Regions from separate parts of the Xanthobacter nonsaccharivorans genome, predicted to be linked through region 1. Evidence: riboswitches for the same ligand, from Rfam matches in the RefSeq annotation. Region 1 holds a riboswitch; each other region holds the start of a gene.
What was found. Region 1 has a riboswitch for cobalamin ahead of V5F59_RS06765 (DUF1636 family protein). Riboswitches for the same ligand answer to the same signal wherever they lie in the genome.
Positions count from the first base shown of each region.

Region 2: another riboswitch for cobalamin. It lies ahead of V5F59_RS14540 (energy-coupling factor ABC transporter permease); the one in region 1 lies ahead of V5F59_RS06765 (DUF1636 family protein).
Region 3: another riboswitch for cobalamin. It lies ahead of V5F59_RS04550 (TonB-dependent receptor plug domain-containing protein); the one in region 1 lies ahead of V5F59_RS06765 (DUF1636 family protein).

Region 1 is NZ_CM195526.1:1,468,884-1,475,925, forward strand. Features, by position in the region: gene cobG (precorrin-3B synthase) at 1-494, opposite strand, end outside; gene cobN (cobaltochelatase subunit CobN) at 491-3,841, opposite strand; gene cobW (cobalamin biosynthesis protein CobW) at 3,931-4,965, opposite strand; gene V5F59_RS06765 (DUF1636 family protein) at 4,965-5,441, opposite strand; cobalamin riboswitch at 5,495-5,692, opposite strand; partial or broken gene V5F59_RS06770 (allophanate hydrolase-related protein) at 5,843-6,262, opposite strand; gene uca (urea carboxylase) at 6,306-7,042, opposite strand, start outside.
Region 2 is NZ_CM195526.1:3,159,573-3,166,614, reverse strand. Features, by position in the region: gene V5F59_RS14555 (efflux RND transporter permease subunit) at 1-1,674, shown strand, start outside; gene V5F59_RS14550 (efflux transporter outer membrane subunit) at 1,685-3,085, shown strand; gene V5F59_RS14545 (ABC transporter substrate-binding protein) at 3,253-4,479, shown strand; cobalamin riboswitch at 4,842-5,061, shown strand; gene V5F59_RS14540 (energy-coupling factor ABC transporter permease) at 5,099-5,776, shown strand; gene V5F59_RS14535 (DUF983 domain-containing protein) at 5,865-6,179, opposite strand; gene V5F59_RS14530 (MarR family winged helix-turn-helix transcriptional regulator) at 6,705-7,042, opposite strand, start outside.
Region 3 is NZ_CM195526.1:992,320-999,361, forward strand. Features, by position in the region: gene V5F59_RS04545 (DMT family transporter) at 291-1,220, shown strand; cobalamin riboswitch at 1,291-1,490, shown strand; gene V5F59_RS04550 (TonB-dependent receptor plug domain-containing protein) at 1,600-3,579, shown strand; gene V5F59_RS04555 (ABC transporter substrate-binding protein) at 3,587-4,495, shown strand; gene V5F59_RS04560 (FecCD family ABC transporter permease) at 4,492-5,490, shown strand; gene V5F59_RS04565 (ABC transporter ATP-binding protein) at 5,487-6,275, shown strand; gene V5F59_RS04570 (DUF6925 family protein) at 6,265-6,987, shown strand.

The DNA.
Region 1 (7,042 bases):
GTCCAGACCGCATCGCCTTGTCCGCGCCGGGCTTTCAGCCGCACATCCGCTTTCCGCCCATCGAGGCTGATGGCGCCGCCGCCGTCGATGACGACGGAGACCTTCGGCCCGAAGCGCTCTTCCAGCCCCGAGATGCCGTCCCGGATGCGCCGCGCGAGGGGGCGGGCGTCGGCCATCTCCGTGGGGTCGAGCCCGGAGAGGGGCGAGAGGTCGATGGCGTGGCCGAGCCGCGGCGTGACACCGAGCGCGATGATGCGCTCGCGAAGCGGCTCCACCGTTTCCGCCCTCAGGCCGCGCACCTGAAGGCTGCCCCGGGCGGTCACCTCCATCATCCCGTTGCCCAGCACGCGCGCCGCCTGCGCGATGCCGGAGAGCTGGGCGAAGGTGAGCGCGCCATCGGCCGGGAAGAGGCGCAGCACCAGCCCGTCGCCGGTCTCCATGGGCGCGAGGAAGGCGGGGCAGGCGCCCCTGCGGCTGGGAGGAACGGGGCTCATTCGGCCGCCTCCTTCGGCGAGGTCGCCTCGGCCAGAAAGGTGTCGAGGTCGGCGTCGAGATCGTTGCGCCGCGCGTGCCAGAGACCGCGCCGGCGGGCGTCGGCGAGGCGGCGGGCGATGGCGCGGGCCGCATCCGGATTCTGGTCGAGCAAGAAGGCGCGCACGGAGGGATCGGCCAGATAGGCCGCGTGCAGCTTGTCGAACAGGGCGGAGGGCACTTCCCCGGTGGTCTCTGCGAAGGCGACGAGCCGGTCCACCGTCTCCGCGAATTCCCCCGCCCCGCGCGGGCCGTGGCGCATCTGGCCGCGGATGAAGGTGGCGGACGCCCGCCCGTGCACCAGCCGGGTCAGCGCCTCCGCCAGCGGTCGGGCCCGAGGACAGTCGGGGTTCGTGGTATCGAGCACGATGAGATGTGTCTTGTGGCCGAGGGCGGCGCCTGCCGCCGCGAAGCCGCCGATGAACGCGGCATCCTCGCTGCCGTCCAGCAGGTCGCGGGCGGCATCGTCCGCGCCGTGGATCAGGGCATCGGCCTCGGCGAGCCGCAGGGCGAACCGGCCGGGGGCCGGGTGGGCCGCCCCGTCCGTCCCGCCATAGGAATGGGAGGCGGCCTCCAGATAGGCGCGGCCGAGCTCAGCGCGATCCTCGAAGGCGCCACGCTGGAGTTGGGCCTCGATGCCCGCGCCATAGGCGCCGGGGGCGGAACCGAACAGGCGCGAGAGATCCTCGCCCCGGCGGCGGGCGGCGGCCAGCGGGTTCTCCGCATCCTCCTCGTCCCGTTCGGCGACGGCGCGCACGGCGGCGTCCAGGAGGGCGATCTGGGCGGGGAAGATGTCGCGGAACAGGCCCGAGATGCGGAACGTCACGTCGATGCGGGGGCGGCCGAGCACGGCCGGTGGCAGCACCTCGATGCCGGTGACGCGCCCCGTCGCCGCGTCCCACACCGGCCGGCAACCGAGGAAGGCGAGGCCCTGGGCGATTTCCTCCCCGCCCGTGCGCAGGGAGGCGCTGCCCCACAGGTCCAGCACCAGCGCGCGGGGCCAGTCGCCCTGCTCCTGAAGGAGAAGGCGCAAGGCTTCGTCGGCCGCCTTGCGGGCGAGGTCGCAGGCGGTGGGGGTGGGCAGCGTGCGCGGATCGGCGGTGAAGAGGTTGCGCCCGGTGGGCAGGACGTCACGCCGTCCCCGTGCCGGGGCGCCGGCCGGACCCGCCGGCACGAAGCGGCCATCAAGGGCGGTCAGCAGCGCGCGGGTCTCCGCCCCGGCGCAGGCGCGGCAGGCGGGGTCGGCCAGCGTCTCCGGGGCGTGGCCGAAGACGTGGAGGCCGTCCTTCACCGCGAGGTCCTTCAGGTCGCACAGCCAGGCGTCGATCCGGCGCAGGGCTTCGTCGGGATCGGTGCCGGAGGTGACGCCGGCGGTGGCGGCGAGCCCGGTCTCGGCCGCCGTCTCGACGATGAGGGCGGCAAGGCGCTCGCGGCGGCGCCGGTCGAGGCCGTCGGCCTGCGCATATTCGTCCACCAGCCGCTCCAGCTTCTGCTCGGCCTCGGAAAGGCCGGCCGCGGCCAGCGGCGGCGGCAGGTGGCCGATGGTGACGGCGGCAAGCCGCCGCTTCGCCTGTGCCGCCTCGCCGGGATTGGAGACGATGAAGGGATAGATCACCGGCAGTGCCCCCGTCACCACGCGGGGAAAGCAGGTGGAGGTGAGCGCCACCGCCTTGCCCGGCAGCCATTCCAGCGTGCCGTGGGCGCCGAGATGGACGAGGGCGTGGGCGTCGAGTTCCTCCCGCAGCCACAGTCCGAAGGCGAGCAGCCCATGGCGCGGCGGCAGGGTGGCGTCGTGATAATCCGCCCGCCGGTCCAGGGCGGCGCCGCGATCCGGCGCGAAGGCGAGGGTGAGGTTGCCGAAGGTGGCAAGGCGGACGTGAAAGGTGCCGTCCGCCACGTCCGCGTCCTTCTCCGGCGCGCCCCAGGCGGCGGTGATGGCGGCCCGCGCGGCCTCGGGGAGGCGCTCGAACAGCCGGCGATAGTCGGAGAGCGGCAGGGTCGGGCGGGGGGCGATGGCGGCCAGGAGCGCCTGCGCGTCGGCCGGGGCGACGCCGGCCGCATAGCCTTCCGCTGCGAGGGTGTGCAGCAGACGGCGGGCGCTCTCCGGCACGTCGAGGCCCACGGCATAGCCGGAGCGGCCCTCGGCGCCGGGATAGTCCGGCAGCAGGATCGCAAGGCGCCGTTCCGCCCGTGGCGTCCCGGCAAGGCGCACGAGGCCGGCGACGCGGTCCGCCACGTGGGCCACCTGGTCCGGCTCGGCGCGGTTGACCGCGGGGGCGAAGGCGAGATCGGCGTCGGTCGGTGCAAAATCCTTGAAGGACAACGCGCCAGCGAGCACCCGCCCGTCCAGCTCCGGCAGCACCACATGCATGGCGAGATCAGCCGCGGAGAGGCCGCGCGGGCTCTCCTGCCAGGCGGCGCGGGCCGTGGTGGCTGGCGCCGCCTGCAGCACGGGGGGGCCGCCGGCCGGGAACAGCTCCGCCGCCTCTCCTGCTGCGAAGGCGGTGGTGGTGACGACGGCGGCGGGAGACACGGCGTTGACCACCGCGCGCACGGCGGCGCGCGCTTCGCCAGCCTTCAGGCTGGGGACGAACAGCGCCAGCGGGGTGATGCCGCGCGCGTCCAGCGCCGCGCAAAGGGCGTCCACCGCCGCCGTGTCGGCCGCCAGCCACTGGGAACGATAGAAGAGGATGAGGGTGACGGGCCGGCCGTCGGCGCGCGCGGCCGCGCAGGCCGCATCGGTTTCCACCAGCCCGATGCCCGGACGGTAGAAGGCCACATCCGGCACCGGCCGCGGCGGCGGAACGGGTGTCCTGGGCCGGTGCCCCGCCGCCTGCGCCATCCGCTGCAGCACCGCGGCCATGTTGTCCGGCCCGCCGGCCCGGAAGCAGGCGAGCCATTCCGCGAGCTCCGCTTCCGACAGGGTCGAGAGGGCGGCGAGGCGCGGGTCATCCTGGTCCTCGCCCGGCAGCAAGGCGAGGACGATGCCGCGTGCCCGGGCCATGGCCGCAAGCTGCTCGGCGCCGTAGCGCCACCAGTCGAGACCGCCCAGCTGGCGCACCAGCACCACCTTCGCCCGCGACGCGACCTTCTCCACCCACAGGTCCACCGACATGGGATGCCGGAGGTCCTTCAGCCGGGCGAGGCGCAGGCTGGGCAGGTCCTCGCGCCCAGTGCGCCACGCGGCGGAAAGGGCGATGAGGTCGCTGTCGGTGAAGGAGAGCGCCACCATGTCGCCGGGCGGCTGGGCGAGATCGACCGGCTCGGCCAGATCCTCCAGCGTCGTCGATGTGGTGGCGAGGATGTGCATGGCAGGTCTGGTTCAGGTCCGCATGGGGAAAACACGCCAGATCAAATCATTAGATCCATTTCGCCGAAATGCGAAACGGCCCTAGCGTCTCACCCGAGGATGGCGTGTTCCACCGCCGCCCGGTCGAAGCCCTTGAGGCCGATCACCACCAGGGCGCCGCGCCGCTCCTCCCCCGTCCCCCACGGCCGGTCGAAATGGTGCGACACGCGCGGGCCCACGCCCTGCACGAGGAGGCGCATGGGCTTGCCGCTGACCGAAGCGAAGCCCTTCACGCGCAGCACGTCCGGAGTCTCGGCCGCCGCCACCACGCGCCGGGCGAGCGCCGCGGGATCGCTGATCTCGGGGAGCTCAAGGACGATGCTCTCGAACTCGTCGTGGTCGTGGTCTTCCTCGTCGTCGTGGTGGGTGCGGCGGCCGTCGATCTGGTCTTCTGCTCCAACGCCGAGGCCGAGCAGCACGGCGGGGTCCACCTTGCCGCCGGTGGCCCGCACCAGCTTGACCGCGCGGGGCAGGGCGCCGGCCACCGCCTTCTCGGCGATGGCGAAGCCCGCGGCGTCGAGAAGGTCGCTCTTGGAGAGGATCACAAGGTCGGCGCAGGCAATCTGGTCCTTGAACACCTCCTCTACCGGGTCGTCATGGTCGAGGCTGGCATCGTCCGCCCGCTGCGCGTCCAGCGCCGCGAGGTCGGGCGCCACGCGCCCTTCCGCCAGCGCCGGGCCGTCCACCACCGCCACCACCCCGTCCACCGTCACCCGGCCCTTGATGGCCGGCCACTGGAAGGCCTGCACCAGCGGCTTGGGCAGAGCGAGGCCCGAGGTCTCGATGAGGATGTGGTCCACCCGCGGCGAGCGGGCGAGAATCTGGTCCAGCGCCGGCACGAAATCGTCCGCCACCGTGCAGCACAGGCAGCCGTTGGCGAGCTCGACGATGGTGTCCTCGGTGCAGCTCTCGATGCCGCAGCCCTTCAGGATCTCGCCGTCGATCCCCACGTCGCCGAATTCGTTGACGATCACCGCCAGGCGCCTGCCGCCGGCATTCTCCAGCATGTGACGGATGAGGGTCGTCTTCCCCGCGCCGAGGAAGCCGGTGACGATGGTGCAGGGCACGCGGGCGAGCGAGGTCATCAGGGCTCCTCAAAGGTGAAGGGGGGAATGCGCGCGACCATGCCGCGCTTGAGCGCCTCGGGCCGGCCGCGCCAGGGCATGAGGCCGTCGGCGGAGCCGGCGAGCAGGCGCGCGCCTTCGATCAGGTCCGGGGCGGCCTCGGTGCCAAGGTCGCCGAACAGATAGGTCCAGCCGTCGCGACGGACCAGGGCGGCGGAGAGCGCACGCTTGCAATTCGCGAGGCATGCGACGCCCTTCACCGCCATGTCTCCGGTGGCCGCAGCGCGAGTCGCCTCGACGAGGGCCGCGCCGGCGCGCGGGGCATCGGCCGGCGCATCCGGTGTCCGGCAGGTGGTGCAGACGAAGAGGGTGATGCCGGGCGTCGCGCAGGGGGCGGGCGCGCAGCCGCCGTCGGAGGAGGCCGATGCCGTCCCCTCGGTCGTAGAGATGTCCGGATGCTCGCCGCGCTCCACCCGATCGGTCCCATGGGTGCGCATGCCGCCCGCAGGCGCGGGCTTTCAAGGGACGCAGAACCGGAGCACCCCGCCCGGCGCGGACCTTGTCGAAGGCAGGTCTCCTGGCTCGCGGTTCCGCGTCCCTGCCGCCTTCCCGGATTGCTCCAGTGGCGTCTGGCAGGGACTCACCGCCGACAGTTGCGGGGGCAGCCGCGGCATTGGAGGGCAAGCCTCCGTACCGCATTCCCTTTTACGCCCGTGCCGAACACGGGACCTTCGACGCCGCCACTAAAGGCAGCGGCGGGGACGGTTGTCAAATGGCGCGAAGGGATGGGGAGGCCTCGGCGCGGCAGATGTCACGGAATTGATAGTTTGCTCAATGCATTAGGGGTGCTTCACCGGTCAGATGGAAGCGCCTGGCGCTTCCATCTGACCGGATGGCTCTAGCCCCGCTGGCCCGCCACATAGGCCCGCCAGCCGCCGAGCGCGGTGATCTCCTGCGCCTGCGCCACCGCATGGGCCTCGCACAGGAAGCCCGGCACCTCGCTGCCGTCGTCCAGCTTCAGCTTGCCGATGCCCAGGGGCGCGGGGATGCGGGCGACGAAGTGGCCGAAGGCGGCGGGGGGCAGCGCCCACACCTCCACCTCCAGCCCCGGGCCGGCGAAGCCCGGCTGGCGCACCACGCCCGGCTTCTGGGGGGTGGTGTCGGGCAGCACGAACAGGCGATAGTCCGGCGCCGTCCGGCAGCGCTTCACGAGCACGCCGCCAGCTTCCGTCAGCTCGGGGTTGAGCGGCATGCCGGAGAGGTGCGCCCCGACCACGGCGATGGGCACGACTTCCCCGCGCGGGGGCTGCGCGGAACGATGGCCGCTGAGCGGTCGATCGGACGTCATGGGCTCTTCTCCGTCACAGGGCTTCGAGCACGGCGACCACGTCGCCGGACCGCACGGTGCGGCCGGGAATGGCGCGGATCTCACGGACCCGTCCCCCGGTATGGGCGATGATGGAGATCTCCATCTTCATGCTCTCGATGATGGCGATGGTGTCACCCGCGGAGACCACCGTCTCTTCCTCCACCAGTACTTTCCAGACATTGCCGGGCACGTTGGCGGCAACGCCGATGCAGCCGTCCGGCACGTCCCCTTCGCTGAAGGCGCCGGCGCCGTCGTCCACCACGAAGCTGTCCAGCCCCTCCGCCTTCCAGCGGGTGCGCTCGGCCTCGAAGGCGGCCTGCTGGCGGGCCTTGCCGATGGCGATCTCCGCGGCCTTGGCAGCAAGGTTCGCCGCATAGTCCGCATAGGAGAAGCAGCTGTCCTCGATGCGCACGGGATAGGCCCCGTGGGGGAAGGCGGCGCGTGCCTCCATCAGCTCCTGGTGGGACACCTCGAAGAAGCGGATCTCATCGAAGAAACGCAGCAGCCACGGGGTTCCGGGGGTGAAAGCGGGGGTGCTCCGCCAAGTGTTCCACATCTGGATGGTGCGGCCGAACAGCTGGTAGCCGCCCGGTCCCTCCATGCCGTAGATGCACATGTAGGCGCCGCCGATGCCCACGGCATTCTCCGGCGTCCAGGTGCGGGCCGGATTGTACTTGGTGGTGACGAGCCGGTGGCGGGGATCGAGGGGGGTGGCGACCGGGGCGCCCA
Region 2 (7,042 bases), 1.7 Mb from region 1:
GCCGTCTTCCTCGGCACCATGGCGCTGACGGTGCACCTCTACATCGTCATCCCCAAGGGCTTCCTGCCCCAGCAGGACACCGGCCGCCTCGTGGGCATGATCCAGGCGGACCAGGCCATCTCCTTCCAGGCCCTGTCGGAGAAGGTGAAGCGCTACGTGGACATCGTGCGCGCCGACCCGGCGGTGGATTCCGTGGTGGCCTTCACCGGCGGCGGCAATGCCGGCTTCGCCTTCGTCGCGCTGAAGCCGCTGGCGGAGCGCGGCATCTCCGCCGACGAGGTGATCGGGCGGCTGCGGCGGGGGCTCGCGGCGGTGCCGGGGTCGAACCTTTTCCTGCAGGCGGCGCAGGACATCCGCGTGGGCGGGCGCCCCTCCAGCGCCCAGTTCCAGTACACGCTGGAAGGCGACAGCTTCGACCGCCTTACCGAATGGGCGCCCAAGCTTGTGGCCGCCCTCCAGCGCGACCCGCGCCTGACCCAGGTGAACAGCGACCAGCTGTCCGGCGGCCTGCAGACCGAGGTCACCATCGACCGCGACACCGCCGCCCGCCTCGGCATCACCGTGGGGCAGATCGACAACACGCTTTACGACGCCTTCGGCCAGCGGCAGGTGTCCACCATCTACGTGGCGCGCAACCAGTATCACGTGGTGATGGAGGTGGCGCCGCGCTTCTGGCAGAATCCCGACGTGCTGAACGAGGTCTTCATCAGCACCTCGGGCGGCGCGGTGGGCGGCGCGCAGGGCACGGGAGCGGTGGCGGGCACCTTCGCGGTGCCGGGCATGGCCGCGAAGGACGCCGCCTCCGACACCGCCCGCAACGCCGCCACCAACGCCATCGGCGCGCGGGGCCGGGGCGCCACCTCCACCGGCTCGGCGGTGAGCACCAGCGCCGCGCCCATGATCCCCCTCTCGGCGGTGGCGCGCTTCGGCACCGGATCGACGCCGCTGGCGGTGAACCACCAGGGCCTGTTCGTCGCCACCACCCTGTCCTTCAACCTCGCCCCCGGCGCGGCGCTGAGCGATGCGGTGACGGCGGTGACGGAGGCGGAAGCCGCCATCGGCATGCCCGCGAGCGTCCACGGCAGCTTCCAGGGCACGGCCAAGGCGTTCCAGCAGTCGCTCTCCAGCCAGCCGCTGCTCATCCTCGCGGCGATCGTCGCCGTCTATCTGGTGCTGGGCGTGCTCTACGAGAGCTTCGCCCATCCCGTCACCATCCTCTCCACCCTGCCGTCGGCGGGGGTGGGCGCGCTCATCGCCCTCATGGCCTTCGGCAGCGAGTTCAACGTGATGGCGCTGATCGGCGTGCTGCTGCTCATCGGCATCGTCAAGAAGAACGCCATCATGATGATCGACGTGGCGCTGGAGGCGCAGCGGCACCAGGGCATGGCCCCGCGCGACGCCGTGTTCCACGCCTGCCTGCTGCGCTTCCGCCCCATCATGATGACCACCATGGCGGCGCTGTTCGGCGCCATTCCGCTGATGGTCGGCTTCGGCGAAGGCAGCGAGCTGCGCCGGCCGCTCGGCATCGCCGTGGTGGGCGGTCTGCTGCTCAGCCAGCTGCTCACCCTCTATACGACGCCGGTGGTCTACCTCTATGTGGAGCGCCTGCGCGGACGGCGCTCCGCTGCGGACCGGCGCGCCCGGCTCGCGCCGCCGCCGGCCCCTGCCGAATGAGATGGACCCCGTGACCACACCCTTCCGTCCCGGACGCCGGGCGATCCTCGCCGGCGCGCTCGCGCTGCTGCTCCCGGGCTGCCTGCCCGAGGCGGAGACGCCGGCCACCGGCATCGCCGTGCCGCCCCGCTTCACGGAAGGGCCGGCCAACCCCGACGCCAGCCTGCCGCAGCCGGACTGGTGGCGCGGCTTCCGCGCGCCGGACCTCACCCGCTTCGTGGAGCTGGCGAGCACCTACAATCTCGACATCGCCGTGGCGGTGGCGCAGATCATCCAGGCGGATGCGCAGGTGGGCATCTCCGGCGCGCCGCTCTATCCCACCCTCACCTTCGACGGCACGGCGGAGCAGGTGCGCACGGCCGGCAGCAACGGGAGCCCGGGCACCACCCGCGGCCTCAACGTGCTGGGCCTGTCCGCCGGCTACATGGTGGATTTCTGGGGCCAGTACCGCAACGGCCTCTATGCCGCGCAGGAGAGCGCGGCGGCGGCGCGCTTCAACCGCGACGTGGTGGCCCTTTCCACCCAGGTGGCGGTGGCCAACACCTATTTCCAGATCCTCGCCTCCCGCGACCAGCTGAACATCGCCCGGCAGAATCTCGAGGCGGCGACCCGCATCCTCGACCTGGTGAAGCGGCAGTTCGCGGGCGGCACCGTCTCGCAGCTGGACGTGTCGCAGCAGGAGGCGCTGGTGGCGCAGGTGCGCGCCTCCATCCCGCCCATCGAGATCACCTTGCGCCAGAACGTGGCCGCCCTCGCGGTGCTGGTGGCGCAGACGCCGGAGACGCTCAGCGCCCCGCGCGGCGGCCTCGCGCAGATCGCGGTGCCGCGGGTGACGCCGGGCCTGCCCTCCGATCTGCTGCTGCGGCGGCCGGACGTGGCGCTGGCGCAGGCGCAGCTCCAGTCCTCCGGCTTCAGCGTGGCGGCGGCGCAGGCGGCCATGCTGCCGCAGATCCAGCTCACCGCCACCGGCGGGGTGCAGAGCGCCGCCCTCAAGGCCCTGTTCCAGCCGGGGGCGTGGTACTACACGCTGGTGGCCGGCCTGACCCAGCCGATCTTCGACGGCTATTTGCTGGAGAGCCAGCTGGTCCAGGCCAAGGGCCTGCAATTGCAGTACCTTCAGTCCTATCGCAAGGCCATCCTCTCCGCCTTCGCGGACGTGGAGAAGGCTCTGGTGGCCCTCGACCAGACCAACCGCCAGGTGAAGCTCCAGGGCGACGTGGTTTCGAGTTCCCGCACCGCCTTCCAGGTGGCGGAATCCCAGCTGGCGGGCGGCACCACCACGCTGGTGGCGGTGCTGCAGGCCCAGCAGACCTTCTTCACCGCCGAGGTGGGCCTCGTGCAGGTGCGGCTCCAGCGGGTGCAGGCGGCGACCAGCCTGTTCCAGGCGCTGGGCGGCGGCTGGGGGTCCTGAGCCGATGCGGCAGCGGCTCCCCGGATCGGCCGGGCGGCGCCTTTTTCCGCGGGCCTTAATGACGGAAAGTATATGTTAAACGAACGTATATCGCGTCATATCCGTAAATTAATTGATCCACTCGATATTGTCGGTTAATCGGTCCCACAAATTCGTGGAGACCGTTCATGCGTCGTGTTCCCGCCCGTTGGGCAATCCTTGTCGCCGCGCTGGCTGTTCCCTTTCTCGCCGGCGCGGACATCGCCCGGGCCGACCAGAAGCCCCTGCGCATCGGCGTGCTGAACGACCAGTCCGGCATCTATGCGGACATGGCGGGGCCGGGCTCGGTGATCGCGGCGCAGATGGCGGTGGAGGATTTCGGCGGCAGCGTGCTGGGCCGGCCCATCGAGATCATCGCCGGGGACCACCAGAACAAGCCGGACGTGGGCGCCGCCATCGTCAGCCGCTGGATCGACCAGGACGGGGTGGACGTGATCGCCGATATCCCCACCTCCTCCGTGCTGCTGGCGGTGCAGGAGATCGGCCGGGCGAAGAACAAGCTGGTGCTCGCCTCCACCGGCGGCTCGTCCGACTTCACCGGCAAGGCCTGCGCCCCCACCGGCATCCACTGGACCTACGACACCTATGCGCTGGCCGCCGGCACGGGCGCCTCGCTGGCCAAGGACGGGCCGTGGTTCTTCATCACCGCCGACTATGCCTTCGGCACGGCGCTGGAGCGCGACACGGCCAAGGCGGTGGAAAAGGGCGGCGGCAAGGTGGTGGGCGCCGTGCGCCACCCCCAGGGCGCCTCGGACTTCTCCTCCTTCCTGCTGCAGGCGCAGGGCACGGGCGCCAGGCTCATCGCCTTCGCCAATTCCGGCGCGGACCAGGTGAACGCCATCAAGCAGGCGAACGAGTTCGGCATTCCCCAGTCGGGCATCAAGCTCGCGGGGCTGTACCTGCACATCACCGACATCCACGCCATCGGCCTCCAGACGGCCCAGGGCCTCATCCTCACCCAGGGCTTCTACTGGGACCTCAATGACGAGACCCGCGCCTGGTCGAAGCGGTTCTACGAGCGCCACAAGGCCATGCCCACCATGGGGCAGGCCGGCACCTATTCCGCCATCCTGCACTATCTGAAGGCGGTGAAGGCCGCCGGCACCACCGACACGCAGGCCGTGGTGGGGCAGATGAAGGCGACGCCGGTGGACGATTTCTTCGCCCACGGCGGGCGCATCCGCGAGGACGGCCGCATGGTCCACGACCTGTACCTGCTGCAGGTGAAGGCGCCTGCCGAGCAGAAGTATCCGTGGGACTATCTGAAGCTCATCCGCGTCATTCCGGGCGACGAGGCCTTCCGCCCGCTGAACGAAGGCGGTTGCCCGCTGGTGAGCCAGCAGGCCGCCAAATAGTCTTCGCCCCCATCCGCGGCCTGCCGACCCGGCGGGCCGCGCCGGCATTGTGCTCCCGTCCACACAAGGCCTTGCCCGAGGTCGCGGCGTTCACGCCTGGACCTTGGAGCGTTTGTCGAATCGTGCCCCGGACGGAGCCGATAGCCGATGCCCTGGAGGCCGGATCCGCTCGCTTAGAGACGCCGGAGGGCGGACCACCTGTGCGGAACGCGCTCTGGCGCGCGGGGGGAGGGGGGCTCCGCGCCGGGCCCCATCGGCTCACGGTGGTAGAGGCGCGGTGGCCGTATGCACGGCGGTCTTCATGTTCCGCCCGGTTCGCCTTATCCCCTGCGCGCAGCTTGACAGGCGGGCGCGTTCAGCGCCCTTTTGCAGGTGCGTAAGGTGCTCCGGGTGCATCGCATCCGGACTGAAACGGGAACGGGGAAGGGCGTCGCCACGCCTGAAGCCCCGACCGCCCCCGCGACTGTGAGCGGCGAGCGGCCTTCCATTGTGTCACTGGCAACGGCTTTCGCCGATGCCGGGAAGACGGAGGGTTTGCTGCGACCCGCGAGTCAGGAGACCGGCCTTGCGCATCGGTCTGGCTTGGCGCCGTCGGGTGAGACGGCGAAGGAGAAACACGATGCATATCGAACCCGGTCTTGTGGACGGCGGGAAGATCTGGCTCAGCTACGTCACCGCGGCAGGCGTGGGCGGCTATGGCCTGAAGCTCGCCTATGAGGCGGCCCGCGAGCGCGGCCTCGTCTCGCTCGCGTCGCGCAGCGCGGCGGCCACCGCCCTCGTCTTTTCCTTCTTTGAGGTGCTGCCCCACTATCCGGTGGGTGTCTCGGAAGTGCACCTCATCCTCGGCTCCACCCTGTTCCTCATCTTCGGCATGGCGCCGGCGGCCATCGGCCTCGCGTTCGGCCTGCTCATCCAGGGCCTGTTCTTCGCCCCGTTCGACCTGCCGCAATACGGCATGAACATCACCACGCTGCTGGTGCCGCTGTTCGGCCTCGGCATGGTCGCCCGTCGCACCATCGCGCCCAACACGCCCTATGTGGAGCTGAAGTACGGCCAGGCGCTGGCCCTCTCCACCACCTACCAGGCCGGCATCGTCGCCTGGGTGGCGTTCTGGGCCGTCTACGGCCAGGGCTTCACCGTGGACAACATCGCCTCCGTCGCCTCCTTCAGCGGGGCCTACCTGCTGGTGATCCTGGTGGAGCCGCTGGTGGACCTTGCCGTGCTCGCCGCCGCCAAGGCGCTCCACGCCCTCAAGGGCAACATGCTCATCGAGAAGCGCCTCTACGAGGCGGTCTGAAGCCGGGCGGCGCGTGCCGCCCGAACCGGACGCAAGCTCGACGCCGGCGGCACCCCCGCCGGCGTTTTTCGTTGGGGCTGGCGCGGCGCTACCGCACCTCGGGCAGGGGGCCGTCTCCCGCGTCCGGCTCCCGCGGATCGAGGCCGCCCACGCGGTGCGCCCAGGAGAGCCCCACCAGCAGGCCCTTGGCGCGCGGCAGCACCTGGAGGGCGGTCGTCACGGCCACCGCCTCGCTGGCGGCGATCTCCAGAACGAGCGGCACGCTGCCGAGCAGCTCCAGCACGCCGCCGAGCACGGCCGCCGCGACGAAGGCGAGGGGCACGGCCACGGCGGGCACCGCATCGCAAATGCGCGGATGGGCAAGGGCCGCGCCGCAGGGTGGGCATAGGTCGTGCACCACCATCCAGCTGTGGAACAGGGAGGCTTCTCCGCAGGCGGGGCAGCGCCCCGACCAGCCGCGCCTGGCCGCCTGCTTTACCGGGCGGGGCGAGGCGGAGCCGGTGTGGGCATCAACGGGGCGCGCCGGCAGGGGACGAGGGGGGAAGCAGGCTTCGCCGGTGGGCGCGGCATCCTCCGCGTCGGACAGGGCGCCGTCGTCCGCCCAGGGCGAGGCGCGGTGGGCGTGCGCGTCGAAAGGGGATGAGGCCAGGGGCGAGCCCGATGACGAGCGTCGCCAGCGGAGGGACGGCGGCGGCCGGGACCGTCCATCGGTCGGACGAAAGCGGGCGAGCATGAGGGCAGGGATGACCGGGCGGGCAGGAGAGGAATTCCTCCCTACATGGGCACCGCGGCGCTGGCCTTGATCTGCCCCAACACCGGCAAGGCCCGCTTGGGGCCAAGTGTTACGGAGCGAGCCGAGACGCGCGCGGCGATGTCGCTGCTGTCCGCTGCGGGGGCAGATGTCGACGGGGCAGGCAGCTGCTTAAATCTAGAGCAAGTCGAAACCGCTCTGGCGGCCCCCATGGGCCGCGACGATTTTCTTCATCGCCTCAATGAGATGATGCTGCTCCTCGGGGCTGAGCATCTCCACCGTGGCGGCATGGGCCTTGCGGGCGGAGGCTTCCATCTCCACCAGCATCCGGCGCCCGTCCTCGGTGAGGGAGCAGCTCTGCGAGCGGCGGTCCGTGGCCGAGGTGCCGCGCTTCACAAGCCCCCGCGCCACAAGGCGTTTGAGAGCGCCGGTGGTGGTGGTGCGGTCGAGCGCGACGATGCGCGAGAGGGTGGTCTGGTCCGCCTCCTCCCGCCCCGCCAGGGCGCTCAGCAGGC
Region 3 (7,042 bases), 480 kb from region 1:
ATCGCGCAAATGGGCGCCCGGCGCCGCCCTCGCCCGGGGCGCGGCAGGGGCGCGCGCCGCTGTCCTTTTCCTTGCGGGAGAAGCCCCGGCGGGCCCTGGAAACGGCCACGCCGCTTCCGGCATGCGGCTGGCGCATGCCGGCCATGCCGATGCACGATATATACGGCTCCGGCGACTTTCCTTAGAGAACGCGGTCTCTATCTGCGAGTTGGCGGGCGATTCACCGGGCCAATGGTTTCAATTTGCCCGGATCGCGCTCCAGCTGGTGGGCCGAGACTGGAACCCCCTTCATGCCTGTCGTCCGGTCCTCTGCCGATGCCCCGTTCGGCGCCACCGACGCTTTGCTCTATGTGGCGACCATCCTCATCTTCGGTACCGGCTGGCTGCCGCTGAAGCTGCAGCTCGGCGTGGTCGCCCCGGAGGTGTCCGGCGTCTGGCGCTTCCTCATGGCCACCGGCGCCATGTTCGCCCTGGTGGTGGCCACCCGCGGGCGCCTCGCCTTCGGCGTGCGTGACCATGTGCTGTTTGCCGCCATGGGCGTCACGCTGTTCTCCCTGAACTTCGTGAGCTTCTATTATGCGGGCTACCATCTGCCCTCGGGCCTGTTGTCGGTGGTGTTCGCCCTTTCGGCGGTGATCATCCCCTTCCTCTCCGCCGCCGTGCTCGGCCGGCCAGTGCGTCGGCGCGTGTTCATCGGCGGGGCGGCGGGCGTCGCGGGGCTCGGCCTCGTGTTCGGGCCCGCCATCGCCGAGGGCAATGGCGTGGACGGGGTGGGCGCCGGCCTGGGGCTCGCCCTCGCCGGAACCCTGTGCTTCTCCCTCGGCAGCCTGTTCTCCGGCATCGCCGCGCGGCGCGGCTATCCGCTCACCTCGCTCACTGCCTGGGGCTTCTTCTATGGCCTCGTGGTGCTGGCGGCCATCGCGCTGGTGCGCGGCTCGCCCTTCATCGTGGAATGGAACGCGCGCTATCTCGGCTCGCTCGCCTTCCTGGTGCTGGCGCAGACCCTCTCCGGCTTCGCCATCTACCTCATGCTGATCCGCCGCATCGGCGCGAGCCGGGCCGGCTACGGAACCGTGCTGTTCCCGCTGGTGGCCCTCGCCATCTCCACCTGGTTCGAGGCCTTCCACTGGACCTTGTCCGCCGCCGGCGGCATCGCGCTGGTGCTGGCGGGGACCCTTCTGGTGCTGATGCCGGACCGCGTGGGCCGGGGGCGGCCCTGAGCGTGATCCGCGTGCCAGGTCTCCCGGCCGCTGGACACCGCGCCTCCCATTGACGCCACGCCCGGTTCGCGACTAGCGTGGCCGCGACGGTTCCCGCAAGGGATCAAAAGGGAACGCGGTGCGCCGATTCGCTCGGCCAAGCCGCGGCTGCCCCCGCAACTGTAAGCGGCGAGTCCCCCGCCATCTGCCACTGGGCCCCACGGCCTGGGAAGGCGGCGGAACGGACGACGACCCGTGAGCCAGGAGACCTGCCGTCAGCCGTGGTCACGCGCGAGCACGTCGGGCGGGGTGTCCTGATGGTGGTTTGTCGTCCGGTCCCGTGGGACCGGGGGGAAGCCTCGTTCGCGGTGACGGACCACTTCGTCCCGCCGAGGCTGCCATGCCCCCCGCCTGTTCCTTCCGCGTCCGCGACGCGGCCCGTCTTGCCCTCCCGGTCCTTGCCCTGCTCGCCGCGCCGGCTGCCGTCCGCGCCCAGTCCGCCGCCGACCAGAACGCCGTCGAGCTCCCCGAGGTGGTGGTGAGCGCCACCGGCCTGCCGACGCCCGAGCGGGAGGTCGCGAGCTCCGTCAGCGTCGTCACCGCCGATGACATTGCCCGCGCCCAGCAGCGCACCCTGCCGGACGTGCTGCAAGCGCTCCCCGGCCTCAACGTGGTGCAGACCGGCGGGCCCGGCGGCCAGACCTCGGTGTTCATCCGCGGCACCAATTCCAACCACGTGAAGGTGCTCATCGACGGCATCGACGCGGGCAACCCCTCCACCCCCAACGGCGCGTTCGACTTCGGCCAGCTCCTGGCCTCGGACCTGGAGCGGGTGGAGGTGCTGCGCGGCCCGCAATCGGGCCTCTACGGCTCGGACGCCATCGGCGGCGTCATCTCCGTCACCACCAAGAAGGGGGAGGGGCCGCCGAAGGTCACGGGCTATGTGGAGGGTGGCGCGCTGGGCACCTTCAACCAGTATGCGGGCCTCTCGGGCTCCACGGAGAAGCTGGCCTATTCCTTCAACGTCACCCACTTCTCCTCCACCGACATCCCGGTGACGCCGCAGAACATCGTGCCGCTTGGCTGGCCCACCAGCCCGAACGCCTACGACAACTGGACCTATTCCACCCGCCTCGACTGGGAGGCCACGGACAATTTCGCCGTCAATTTCGTCGCCCGCTACATCGACACCAGCCTCGCCTACACGCCGGACACCTACCCCCCGCCCACTTACGAGGGCGTGCCCGCGGCGCAGCGCTCCACCAGCTACGCCAGCATGTTCTTCACCAAGGGCGAGGGCGTGTGGAAGGCGTTCGACGACCGCCTCGTCACCACCTTCGGCATCAGCGACCTCTCCACCTCCAACCCCACCACGGGGCCGAACCCTTCGGTCAACGGCACCTACGAGGGCGACCGGCAGATCTATTATTTGCGCTCCAATTTCGTGATGGCGCCGGGGCAGAACCTGCTCGCGGGCGTGGAGCGGCGCAACGAGAGCATGACCTCCTCCACCGCCTACACGCAGATGGATGCCGCGACCGGGGACACCGGCGCCTATGCGGAATACCAGGGCAATCTCTGGAACCGGCTCTTCTTCGCCGCCAACGTGCGCTATGACAGCGACGACAGCTTCGGCGACCACACCACCTTCCGTCTCGCCCCGGCGCTCCTGTTCGACGAGACGGGCACCAAGCTGAAGGCCAGCTACGGCACCGGCTTCAAGGCGCCGACCCTGTACCAGCTCTACGCCCCCTATTACGGCAACGCCGCCCTGAAGCCGGAGGAGAGCACGGGCTGGGATGCCGGCTTCGAGCAGAAGGCCTTCGGCGACAAGGTGCTGTTCGGCGCCACCTGGTTCCACAACGACATCACCAACCTCATCAGCTACGACCCGGCGACGTACCAGAACGTCAACATTTCCAGCGCCGTGTCGCAGGGCATCGAGGCGTTCGTCGCCGTGGCCGTCACCGACCGGATCGACGTGCGGCTCGACTACACCTACACCCACGTGGTCGGCTACATGCCCGTCGGCCAGCCGTTCGGCGCCGCATGCGCGCCCATCGACGCGACCTCCTGCAATCCGCTGCGGCGGCCCAACAACAAGGTGAGCGTGACGCTGGGCTGGCGGCCGACGGACGCGCTCGACCTGTCGGCGAGCCTCGTCTACGCCTCCTCCTGGTGGGATATCGTGCGCCTGACCTCGAACTATGTGGACCAGCCCGGCTACACGGTGGTGAACCTCGCCGCCAACTACAGACTGAATGCCAACACCACCCTGTTCGGGCGGATCGACAATCTGTTCGACCAGACCTACGAGAATCCTAACGGCTTCCTCGCCCCCGGCTTCGGTGCCTTCGGCGGGGTGAGGCTGACCTGGTGAGGCCGGCATGAGACGGTCAGCGGCTCTGCTCCTGCTCTTCCCGCTCCTCGCGCTCGCCGCCGGCGCACGGGGAGGGGAGGGGCGCGCCGGTGCCGCGCCGCAGCGGGTCGTCTCCCTCAACCTGTGCGCGGACGAGCTGGTGCTGCGCCTGGCCGACCGGGGGCAGGTGGCGTCCATCACCTTCCTCGCTCGCGATGCGCGCGCCTCCAACGTGGCCGATCTCGCCCGGGGCGTGCCGGTGAACCGGGGCCTCGCGGAGGAGATCGCGCCCCTCGCTCCGGACCTCGTCATCGTCGGCGCCTTCACCACCCGCGCCACCACTGCCACGCTGCGGCGCCTCGGCTTCGAGGTGCTGGAGCTGTCCGTGCCGCAGTCCCTCGCGGAGGCCTATGCCCAGATCCGCACGGTGGCCGCGCGCCTCGGCGTGCCGGAGCGGGGCGAGGCCATGGTGCGGCGGATGGAGGAGGCGTTCGCCCGCCTGCCGCCGCCCGCGGGGGTGCCGCCCACCGCCGTGGTGCTGCGCCCCAACGGCTTCACCGCCGGCCGCGGCTCCATCGCCGACGAGGTGATGGAAAAGGCCGGCCTCGCCAATCTCGCCGCCATCCTTTCCATCGACCGGATGGGCCAGCTGGCGCTGGAGGAGATCGTGCGCGCCGCGCCGGATCTGCTCGTGGTCAATGCGGCCGAGGATGCGCCGCCCTCCCTCGCCGATGCGCTGCTGCGCCATCCCGCGCTCGCCCCCTTCGCCGCCGAGGGGCGCACGGTGTCACTGCCCATCCGGCTGTGGACCTGCGCCGGCCCGGAGCTGGCGGAAGCGGCGGATCGCCTTGCCGCCGCCCGCCTCCGCCTGTCCGCCGCATCCCCCCGCGCAGCCGTGGCGGCGGTCCGGCCCGTCGTCGCGGAGGGCAGGCGATGACGACCCGCGCGCGCCTGCTGCTGCCGGCCGGCCTCGGCCTCGCGGTGGCCATTCTCTTCTTCGCATCCATCGCCATCGGCTACGCGCCGCTCGATCTCGGCGCGGCCTTTGGCGATCTCCTCGCCGGGCGGCAGAGCCTTCCCGCGCTGGTGCTCACGGAGCTGCGCCTGCCGCGGGCCATCCTCGGCGCGGCGGTGGGCTTCAGCCTCGGCCTCACCGGCGCTGCGCTGCAGGGGCTCATGCGCAACCCGCTGGCCGATCCCGGCATCGTCGGCGTCTCGGGGGCGGCGGCGCTCGGGGCGGTGGTCGCCTTCTACTTCGGCTTCTCCGCCTCCTTCGCCTTGGCCCTGCCCCTGGGCGGGCTCGCGGGCGCGGCGGCGGCCACCGCCGTGCTCCTGGTGCTGGCGGCGCGCGGGGCGGGCACGGTGGCGCTCATCCTCGCCGGCGTCGCCCTCTCCAGCCTCGCGGGGGCGCTCACGGCGCTGGCCCTCAACCTCGCGCCGAGCCCCTATGCGGCGCTGGAGCTGGTGTTCTGGCTCATGGGCTCGCTCTCCGACCGCAGCCTCCTGGATGTGGGGCTGGCGCTGCCCTTCATGGCGGCGGGCTGGCTGCTGGTGCTCATGACCGGCCCGGCGCTCGATGCGCTCACCCTCGGCGAGGAGACGGCGGCGAGCCTCGGCTTCCCGCTGCGCCGGGTGCGCCTGCTCGTGGTCGGCGGCACGGCGGCGGCCGTGGGGGCGAGCGTCGCGGTGGCCGGGGCCATCGGCTTCGTGGGCCTCGTGGTGCCGCACCTGATGCGTCCGCTGGTGGGCCACCGGCCCGGCCGGCTGCTGCTGGCGAGCGGCCTCGCAGGGGCGGCGCTGACCCTGTCCGCCGACATTGCCGTGCGGCTCGTGCCCACCCGGCCGGAGCTGAAGCTGGGGGTGGTGACGGCCCTCATCGGTGCGCCCTTCTTCCTGTTCCTCCTCGCCCGGCTGAAGGGGAGCGAGACATGATCCTCTCCGCCGAAGCCGTCACCGTGGCGCGGGGCCCGGCGGTGCTGGTGCGCGACCTCAGCCTGGAGGCGCGGCCGGGCGCGTTCCTCGGCCTCATCGGCCCGAACGGCGCCGGCAAGACGAGCCTCCTGCGCGTGCTGGCGGCGCTCGATATGCCGGCCCGTGGACGGGTCGCCTATGACGGGCGCACGGCCGACGAGATCGGCCGCCGCGCGCTGGGGCGCATCGTCGCCTATCTGCCGCAGGAGGGGCGCATCCACTGGCCGCTGCCGGTGGAGGATGTGGTGGCCCTGGGCCGCCTCCCCCACGGCGCGGCGGCGGTGGACGCCGCTGCGCGCCGGGCCATGGCGGCCGCATCGGTGAGCCATCTCGCGCGACGGCCGGCCGGGACCCTGTCCGGCGGCGAGCGCGCCCGCGTGCTGCTCGCCCGTGCGCTGGCGGTGGAGGCGCCCGTGCTCCTCGCCGACGAGCCCTGCGCGGCGCTCGATCCCCTCCACCAGCTGGAGGTGATGGCGCTCCTGCGCGACACCGCCCGCCGCGGCGCCGTGGTGGTGGCGGTGATGCACGACCTGACCCTCGCCGCGCGCTTCTGCGACCGCCTCGCCTTGATGAAGGAGGGCCGCCTGCTCGCCGTCGGTCCGCCGCGGGAGGTGCTGGGAGGCGGTGAGGGAGGCAGCCATGTGGCCAACGCGTTCGGTGTCGACGCGGTGCGGCTGGAGCATGGAGGGGAGATGATCGTGCTGCCGTGGGCGCGACGGAGCGATGAGGGGCCCCATGGCCGCTGACCCTTTCGACCAGATGAGGGCCCACGCGCGCGATCCCGGCTGCGGCTTCAGCCTGGGCATCTTCGGCGCCATCGCCGAGTTCATGCGCGATCCGGACGAGCCGGTGGACATGGGGGAGACGGGCGATGCCCTTTCCCTCGTCACCCCGCGCGGGGGCCTCCTTGTGCGCCGGCATGCCGAGGCCCGGCTGGTGGACTATGAGACCCCTTCGCGCCATCCCGGGCGACGGGTGTTCGCCCGCGCCCTCTGCCTGCCGCTCGCGGCCGCGGCGCTGGCCGGGCGCGGCGTGCTGGCCGAGATCGGGCCGGACCGGGACGCCCTGCGCGCGGCGGACCGGGAGGCGATCCTTTTCGACCTCGGCATCGGCCTGTCCACCACCGAGGCCTGCATCCGCACGGACGCGCCGGAGCTGGTCGCGCTGCTGCGGGCGGGCGAGGGCCGGCGGCCGTTCGAGGTGCCGGGCCTCATGCCGGCGCTGGTGGCGCACGGCCCGCACCGGGTGTTCGTCTCGGCGCTGGGACGGATCGAGGTGTTCTCGCCCATCCCGCCGCCGGACGGGGCGAGCCCGGAGGGGCCGCACACCCATGTGCTGCCGAAGCTCCTTGCCCACCGCCGCCTGCATGCGGCGACCGTGCCGATCCCGGAAGGCCTCGCTCCCTGCCTCGGCGTGCACCCCGCCGGCCCGGAGGAGGGCGACCGCTGCACCCCTTAGGGGAGGGGACCGCCGGATTTCTCCCTGCCGTCATCGCCCGGTTTATCCGGGCGAT